Regions from separate parts of the Arhodomonas sp. AD133 genome, predicted to be linked through region 3. Evidence: riboswitches for the same ligand, from Rfam matches in the RefSeq annotation. Region 3 holds a riboswitch; each other region holds the start of a gene.
The links. A riboswitch is a leader RNA that binds a small molecule or an ion and turns the genes downstream of it on or off. The one in region 3 is predicted to bind cobalamin.
Positions count from the first base shown of each region.

Region 1: linked by a shared signal. The riboswitch ahead of ACPEES_RS13630 (TonB-dependent receptor domain-containing protein) and the one ahead of ACPEES_RS17725 (CbtB domain-containing protein) in region 3 are both predicted to bind cobalamin.
Region 2: linked by a shared signal. The riboswitch ahead of ACPEES_RS08520 (hypothetical protein) and the one ahead of ACPEES_RS17725 (CbtB domain-containing protein) in region 3 are both predicted to bind cobalamin.
Region 4: linked by a shared signal. The riboswitch ahead of ACPEES_RS09720 (ribonucleoside-diphosphate reductase subunit alpha) and the one ahead of ACPEES_RS17725 (CbtB domain-containing protein) in region 3 are both predicted to bind cobalamin.

Region 1 is NZ_JBNAZM010000023.1:35,614-37,791, forward strand. It holds gene ACPEES_RS13630 (TonB-dependent receptor domain-containing protein) at 1-1,343, opposite strand, end outside; cobalamin riboswitch at 1,440-1,691, opposite strand; gene ACPEES_RS13635 (ABC transporter ATP-binding protein) at 1,758-2,178, opposite strand, start outside.
Region 2 is NZ_JBNAZM010000010.1:81,891-84,068, reverse strand. It holds gene cysQ (3'(2'),5'-bisphosphate nucleotidase CysQ) at 1-325, shown strand, start outside; gene ACPEES_RS08520 (hypothetical protein) at 445-888, opposite strand; cobalamin riboswitch at 969-1,105, opposite strand; gene ACPEES_RS08515 (ABC transporter permease) at 1,270-2,178, opposite strand, start outside.
Region 3 is NZ_JBNAZM010000039.1:18,091-20,268, reverse strand. It holds cobalamin riboswitch at 728-933, shown strand; gene ACPEES_RS17725 (CbtB domain-containing protein) at 969-1,145, shown strand; gene ACPEES_RS17720 (CbtA family protein) at 1,281-2,078, shown strand; gene ACPEES_RS17715 (AAA family ATPase) at 2,059-2,178, shown strand, end outside.
Region 4 is NZ_JBNAZM010000013.1:15,157-17,334, reverse strand. It holds gene ACPEES_RS09720 (ribonucleoside-diphosphate reductase subunit alpha) at 1-889, opposite strand, end outside; cobalamin riboswitch at 1,060-1,199, opposite strand; gene ACPEES_RS09715 (M48 family metallopeptidase) at 1,348-2,178, opposite strand, start outside.

The DNA.
Region 1 (2,178 bases), on a different contig from region 3:
AGATCGTCCGCATCCGTGTGGAATGCGGCCACCCGCCATCGCCAGGCACCACTGCTTTCCAGGCCGACCTCTGTGGTGCGCGAGTGTTCGGGCTCCAGGTCCGGGTTGCCCTTGAAGAATCCGGTGTCCGGATAGTAGAGATCGTTGAACGTCGGTGCCTTGAAGGCCGTGCCATAGGAGGCATAGGTGCGGAGTGCCGGTGAGATGCGGTAGCCGACGGCGATATTGCCGGTGGTCTCGCCACCGAAGGCTTCGTTGTCGTCGTGGCGCAGCGCCCCCTGGACGTCGAACGCACCGGCGTACCACTGATGCTGGACGAATACGGCGAGATTATCGCGGTGGGTCTCGACGTAATCGATGGTGCCGCTGACCCGGTCCTCGTGGTAGTCGACGCCGACGGTGGTGATGTGATCGTCGCCGATGAAGAAATCGTTCTGCCAGGTTGCGGTGTCACGGCGGGTGACGAAGCGGTCGCCATCGAAATCGCGGCTGTCCACGTCGTCCAGGGTCGACCCAACCGACAGGCTTGAACGCCAGCTCTGCGTGGGTTGCCAGTCCGCTTCGCCGCTGACGACCTGCTGGGTTTCGTCAGCGGCGGTCGAGGTGGAATCGAACTCGTTCTCGCCGTCGACACGCAGGGCCCGACCGCGCAGGGTCAGTGTGTCGGTCACCTGGTAGTGGCCGCTGACACTGGCCGAGCGGTTGTCGTAGCCGTCCCGGTCCGGGTCGTGGGCGAAGCTGCGTTCGTCGGTGGCATCGAAGCCATCCGTGGATTGCCCCGAGGCGCTAACGGCGAAGCCGCCGCGCTCGCCATCACGGGCGAGGCCGGCTCCGAGCTCCCAGGTGTCGCGGTTGCCCACGGCGAGGCGCGCGTGGGAGCGATCGCGCCGCGTGAAGATCTGGATGACGCCGCCGATGGCGTCGGCCCCGTAGAGACTGGCCCGTGGGCCGCGGACCACCTCGATACGCTGGATCTCACTGACGGACAACTGTTCGAGCGGCGCGCTGCCGAGCGTCGCCGAGCCGATGCGCACGCCGTCGACGAGCACCAGCGTGTGATCGCTCTCGGTGCCGCGAAGGTACAGGCTGGCGGCTTTGCCGCGGCCACCGTTGCGCGCGATCGAGACGCCGGGCAGGCCGCGTAGCAGCTCTGGCACGTCCGCGGGTTGGCGTCGGTCGATGTCATCGCGGGTGATTACGCTCACGGCGGCGAGCGCGTCGTCCGCCGTGAGCGGCGTGCGGGTGGCGGTGACGACCAGCGGTGCAGTGCGTTCCGCGGCGCCGACGGCCGTCGCGCTCGCGGCAGCGACCGCCGCGACGATGAGACTGTGACGTTTGTGCATGGAGCCCCCTGCTGCAGTCACCCGGGGTGACGTTGGGCATGCGGGGGCGGCGGGAGATCGGACGAAGCCATTTCCCGGACACCGCCCACCGCAGCGTCGAAGGTTGCGCTCCAGGGCGGTCTCCGGGCTCGTGAGCGGGCGTCGGCCGCGGACCCGCCTTCCCGCGTCAGCGGACGCAGTGGCCTGTCGGGTCCGTGGGGAGCGTCGAGGCTCCCCGGCTCACCTACCGTTGCGGGGGCAGCGCCGGCTTTGCCGCCGATAGCAGCGCACCGGCTTCCCGTTCGGGGAGTCGTTCGTCGATTCCCCGACCCGTGACGATGCACGGGAACCTGGAGCGAAAGTGGCAGGGAACATACTCGCCGGATGCGAGGGGGTCAACGTCTGCACCCGCAGCTCGGGTGGCGAGGCAATGGTTCAGACCGGCAGGAACGCGCGCCGGTCGCCATCGCTGAGAATCCGGATGGGGTGGCCGTAGAGGCGGGCGAGGGTGGTCTCGTCGAGTACGTCTGCAGTGGCGCCGAAGCAGACCTGGCCGTCACCGAAGAGCAGCAGCAGGTGATCGCAGAAGCGGTCGGCGAGGTTGACGTCGTGCAGGCTCATGACCACCGCACCCTTGGTCTCCTGCGCCCGGCGGGTGATCAGCGCCAGCAGGTTCACCTGGTGGTGGAGGTCCAGGTGGTTGCTAGGCTCGTCGAGCACATACACGGCGGGCGCCTGGGTGAGCACGGTGGCCAGCGCCAGGCGTCTGCGCTCGCCGCCGGACAGCGTGGAGACCGGGCGGTCGGCGAGCTCGGCGAGGCCCACTTCGTCGAGCGCCGCTTCGGCGGCTGTGGTG
Region 2 (2,178 bases), on a different contig from region 3:
CTCCCACCGCGGCGAACGGGTCGACGCCCTGCTCGAACGCCTGCCGGGATTCGAGACCACGTCCATGGGCAGCTCGTTGAAATTCTGTCTCGTCGCCCAGGGCGAAGCGGACATCTATCCGCGCTTTGGCCCGACCTCGGAATGGGACACCGGCGCCGCACAGTGCGTGGTCGAGGCCGCCGGCGGTCGCGTGCTGCGCACCGACGCCACACCGCTGACCTACAACACGAAGGAATCCGTCCTCAACCCCGACTTCGTCGCCGTGGGCGACCCGTCCGTGGATTGGGCGCGCTATCTGGAAGGCTTTCCGGTGGAGGAGCGGTAAAGGCGCGGCCGGGCCGCGCCTTAATGGAAAGTTCCGAGTTGCAAGTGGCGAGTTGGAAGCGCCGCGCGGCACGCGGCACTTTTTGCTTCCAACTTGGCGCTTTGTACTCGCGACTGCCACTAAGCCCCGTCTTGGTGACCCGGGAGCCTCAGAACGGCGGCGATCAGCCCCTGAGCACTGAGCCCGTCGGCGAGTTCCAGCGTGCCGTCACTGTCCAGCAGGGTGCCGGCGCGATGTTGCGCCAGCATCACCTGAGCCCAGACCGGGGCCCGGCCGCACCGCTCCATATCCTTGAGGGCCGCTATCAGACTTTCGGATTCCGCCTCGCCGAGCCATTCGGGACCGGTGCCGGGCAGCGGCACGGTAATTCCGGCCAGGTCGGGATGATCGATACCCGGCCAGCGGAACGGCACGATGCAGGCACCGAGCCCCTGCAGCGCACTGCGCAATGCCGGGGTCAGACAGCTGTCCGGAATCAGGGCACGCAACGACTGCGCGCCACCGTGGTTCACGGCAAGTGGTTCGTCGGATGGATCGTTCAGTGGCAGATGATGTGTGTGCATGGGCTCCTCCCGCTGGTTACAGGGGTAAGGAGCCGGCGCGGGTACCCGGATGACTGAGCACCGGAAACCTTGGCGCGAGGCTCCCGTCGTCGTCTTCGGCGGTACTCGGGCTCGGCGATGGTATCGCCACACCGTTGCGCGACAGCCCCGGATTCTCACCGGTGTTCCCCGCCGGACACCCATTTGTTGGGCATCCGCTGAAGACCACGCCCAATATATAGGGTTCGCGTCACATTCTCAAAGTGGTTGCGGCGCGGCGAAGCCACGCCTTGGTGAAAAGCTCAGAGTTTCAGTTTGAATGTAGCGCGTCGCCCCCGCGGTGCCGTTACCACCCGTGACTTGGCACTTTCAACTCGGAACCCGCAGGTTGGATGCCGCCACTCAATCCCCCCCTTCCCGCAGCAACCGCATTGGCGAGACGCGATAATAGCGCCGGGCCGCGAGGCCCCCGGCCAGCCAAACGGTGGCCACTCCAACCACGGCACCGCCGAGCAGCGCCAGCGGGCGCACGGGGTAGTCCAGATCGAAAAGGCCCTCGGCGACGAACACGCCTGCCGCCGTGGCCATGCCGCCGGCGATGAGACCGGCGACCGCCCCCAGCAACCAGAGCTCGTAGCGAGCGAGTCGACGCACGTGACGACCAGTGGCACCGAGCGCACGCAACAGGGCACTCTCGAAGCGGCGCTGCTCGCCGGTGATCTGAAGGGCGGCGAGCAGCACCAGCACCCCCGCAACCAGTGTGAGCAAGGACATGAGCTCCACCACCCGGCTACCCTGATCCATGATGGCGCGCACGGTGCGAAGAATCGCTCCCACGTCGATGGCGGTGACACTGGGGTACTCCCGGACCAAACGCACGATGAGTTCATCCTCGCCGTCGGGCAGATAGAAGCTCGTTAGCCAGGTCCGGGGCAGCACGTCCAGCGTCCCCGGCGAGGCGACCACGAAGAAGTTCACATTGAAACTGTCCCAGTCCACCTTGCGCAGACTGGTGACCGTTGCACTCACGCGCTGACCGGCCACCTCGAAGGTGAGCGCATCGCCGAGCGCGATACCGTAGCGTTCGGCAAAGCGTTCCTCCACGGACAGCTCGCCCGGCGATGCGGCTCCGTCGTCCCGGGGCCACCACGACCCGGCCACGACCTCGTTCCCCGGCCGGGGCATGCGCGCCCAGGTGAGGTTGAACTCCCGCCGTCCTCGCCGGCGTCCGGCCTCGCCACGCTCATCGCCGGACGCGGGCGCGGCGATGCGTTCGCCGTTCATGGCCACCAACCGGCCCCTTACCATGGG
Region 3 (2,178 bases):
GTCTCAAGTCGAAAGCGACAACGGCGCCGCGGTCGATGGCGGATTGCGCTACGCTCCATCCACCCTACGAGAGGCGCCGCTCACGCCATCAACGGAGTCGTCGCGTAGGGTGGACGGAGCGCAGCGCAGTCCACCACCACAAATGAGCGAAAGCGGCGTAGGCCGGCTCCAGGCGAGCGTCAGCGAGCTCGAAGCCGGCATGAGTGATCACGGCCGAAGGCCGTTCCTCAGTTACAGGTTCAACGCTGCAAGTTCCAGGTCGCGAGCGGCACCGGCACCGCGGCTGCCAACTCGCCACTTTCAACTTGAATCTTGGAACTTTCCACTTACTAATCTTCTCAGAAGTATTGTCATGCGTCAGCCGGTCTGTGCGCCGATGGGGCAAGGCGCGAGGCGCGCCGTGTAGCCGGGCTACATAAGCGGTGAGCAACGCAGATCCCATCGGCGCACAGACCGGCCCAAAGGGAGCGCCACAGCGACCCGGTGGCGGCGTTGCGCTCGCTTGACGTGACCCAGCCACGCCGGCGCGAACGCGCCTTGCCCCCGGGCCGCTGTGGCGCTCTGACGTATGACAATACTTCTGAGAAGATTAGTAAGGTCCGGCTTCGCCGCCTTCACGCCCATGCCGGCATCCGATGCGCTACCACGCACGGGTGCCGGCCTACGTCTGCTTGAAACTTGCAACTCCCGACACACCGCCGGTTTGACCCGCACGCGCCCCGCCGCCTACCATTCGTCGCTCAAGGTGCTCCCTGTCGGGAGAGAATCGGGAAAGTGGTGCGCGCATCGTGGTTGCGCAATTCCACTGCTGCCCCCGCAACGGTGATCGAGAGAGATGCCTGCACGAGCCACTGTCGTCGGACGGGAAGGCGCGGGCGTCGCGGAAACGCCCCTCTCGTAAGCCCGGAGACCGGCCTTGACGCCATCAACCCATGGACAGCGCACGGGTGAGTGCGTGAGGAATGGATATGCAACAACACACCTCCGCTATCGCGGTCGACGCATCCCCCGGAACCCTGGTTCAGCTGGCCGCTGCCGCGGCGCTCGGTATCGTGGTGCTGTTCGCCGTGGGCTTCGCCCCGATGAGCGAATTGCACAACGCCGCTCACGACACGCGGCACTCGGTCGTCTTCCCCTGCCACTGACGGGCACCGCGCACCAGCGCGCCGCCATTCGGCGGCGGGCGCGCCGCAACCACTCCGGCTAGCCCCACGCTAGCCCGCTCCCCCCGTCCCCGACGGGGAGGCTGTGTCAATCGATTTCGTTATCCAGGGGGATGAATGCTCTTTCGACGCATCCTGACCGCCGCGCTCGCGGTAAGCATCGTCACGGGGCTCGCGTTCGCGCTGGGCCAGCACTTCCAGGTCAGCCAGCTCATCTACGCTGCCGAGGCCTTCGAGGGCGGTGGCGCCGCGGAAGCCACCCACCACCAAGACGGCGCAGGCCATGATGCCGAACACGGCCATCACCACGGCGAGACCGCCGCGGACCACGGCCACGCTCATGGCCACAGCGGCGAAGTCTGGACGCCCGCCGATGGCGGCGAACGCATTTTCTATACCGCGCTCTCGGATATCTTCGTCGCGCTGGCCTTCAGCGTTCTCATGCTGGTGGCCATGTCGGCGACCCATCTCTATCGCGGCACCACGGTCGGCCCCGCCCGGGGGCTTGCCTGGGGCGTCGCCGGCTTCGCCGTGTTCTTCGCCGCGCCCTCGCTCGGCCTGCCCCCGGAGCTCCCGGGCATGCAGGCGGCGGGCCTGCAGGCACGCCAGCTCTGGTGGATCGCCACGGTGGCCTGCACGGCAGCGGCCCTCGGGCTGTTCGTCTTCGCCCGTGGATGGAAGAAGGCCCCCGGCGTCGTGCTCCTCGCGATTCCCCATCTGGTGGGCGCGCCCCATCCCCACGGTGGCGCCTTTGCCGGCATGGAGCCGGACACCGTGGCGGCCATGAGCGAGCTGCACCAGCAGTTCATTGCCGCCACCGCGGTGACCAATGCCGCCTTCTGGCTGCTGCTCGGCCTCGCCTGTGGCTGGGCCATCCAGAACTGGGTACTCCGCGATGACCGCAACGCCGCATAGCCCCGTCTTTCCGTTCACCGCGATCGTCGGCCAGGAGCAGCTCAAGACGGCGCTGATCCTGGCGACCATCGCCCCGCGTCTCGGGGGCGTACTCATCAGC
Region 4 (2,178 bases), on a different contig from region 3:
AGTAGCGGTCGTAGAGGGTCTGCAGGCCCAGGTAGCCGAACTGCCGGTCGCGCTCCGCCTCGAGCGTGTGACCGAGACGCTCCAGGTCGAACTCCAGCAGGCGCTCGTCGAGCAGGCCAAGCTCGACACCGCGGCGGATGTAGGCCGGGAAGTACGCCGCGTAGACGCTCGTCATTTCTTCCTGCGTGGCCTCGCGGTGCTCGCCGAAAACGAACGACAGCGCCTCCCGACGCAATTTGTCGAGCAGCAACCGGGCGGCGACGAAGCTGTAATCCGGCTCGCGCTCGATGAGCGGCCGCGCGGCCATCACCAGAGCCTGGGCGAGCTCGGCCTCCGTGACGCCGTCGTAGAGGTTGCGCCGGGTTTCGGTGAGCACGCGCTCCGGATCGACGTCCTCCAACCCTTCGCAGGCATTGCGGACGAGGCACTCCAGGCGAGCCTCGTCCAGCGGGCGGCGGCTGCCGTCCGCCAGCGTCACGTGCAGGGTCTCTACAGTGGGTGGCGCCAGCTCCGTCTCTGCCGCGGCGCGCTCGCGGGCGCGCTCCTCACGATAGAGCACATAGGCGCGGGCGACCCGGTGCTCGCCGGCGCGCATGAGCGCGAGCTCCACCTGGTCCTGGATATCCTCGATATGGACACTGGCCCCCGCCGGGCGGCGGGCGATCGCGCTTACCACATCTGCGGTGAGCTGCTCCACGACATCGTGGATCCGGCGCGAATCCCGGGCCTCGTCGCCTTCCACCGCCAGGAAGGCGCGGGTCAAGGCGACACTGATGCGCGAGGGCTCGAAGTCGGCCACCGCGCCGTTGCGCTTGATCACGTGGAGATCCACGGCCGCCTCGGGCCGCGTGGACTCGGGTTCAGGGGCGGATACGGTTTGGGGCTGCATCGGTGACCTCCTGTTGGACCGCGTTCATCCGGAGGCACCCACGCGTGGAAACCGGGCAGGGACAGCCGCGCCGACGCTGCCGGCTATTGGGCGCGCCCTCAAGGGCGTCCAACGGGCTGGTCCTACACCGGGCACCTTAGTCGCGAAGGTTGCCAGCGGGCGGGCCGGTGGTTACCGACCCTGTCCTGGGAGGTATTCGGGCTTCGCGGTCGTGCCGCGTTACCGTTGCGCGTCAGCCCCGGACTTTCACCGGTGTTCCCCTCCCCGCCCCCACAATATGTGGATGCGCTCGAGGACTGAGCAACAAGATATGCTATCCCCTGCCGTATAACAACCTTGACAACAGAGGCCGCGGGCCGTCCCGGCCGAGACCGGCGAGACGCATCGTCAGCAGCGGACCAACGGCAACGGCCGACCGCCGCCGTGGCAGCGTCATCGGAAGGCGGTCTGCCCGGCGTTCAGGTACCGGCCTGGTGGCGACCGGACACTGGCGAGCTGTCCCCGCAGGCGGAACGGATATCAGCCCAGGCACGGGGTGATAACGCGTCGTCTCCAGGCCGTGCCAGCGCCGAGGTGTCCCGGAGACGATCACCCGTCAAAGGATGGGTCGAGAGCAACGACAACGCCTCGGGCATCTCCCCGTGCGCCTCCTCCAGGGTTTCGAAAAACCGAACGAGACCACTGGAGTCGAAACCGTTGTCGTTGAGCATGCGCATGGCCAGGCGGTCGGCTTCCGCCTCCGAGGCGCGGCTGTTCGCCGTGTTGGCCAGATACCGCACCGCGTCACCGGTGACCGCAGCCAGGCCGGAAACGTCGCCGACGATCATGCTGATCACCAGGGCATAACCACTGCGCCGGATCATCGCCTCCGTGGGGTGACGCTCGATGACGTGGGCCACTTCGTGGGCCAGCACACCGGCCACCTCGTTGGGGCCGGAGGCCCGCTGTATCAGGCCATCGAAAACGGCGATGTAGCCGCCGGGGGTGGCGAATGCGTTGACGGCGTCATGGTCGAGAATGCGGACCCGGAACGTATAGCGGCTGTCGAGATCCGACGCCAGCGTGGCGGCCAGGGTCTCCAGGTGCGCCTCGGCATCGTCGTGGTCGCAGACGCCCAATTGATCGCTGGCACTCGCCATGACGCTGTTGCCGAGCGCTTCCTCCCAGCCAAGGGGCGCCACCGCTGCGAGTGGCGCGGCCCCGAACTGCACCAGGCCCACCATGAGGGCGATAGTCACCACCAGCGCCCCGCTCCAGACCGCGAAGCGATGAAGGGTGCCGTGCTTGCC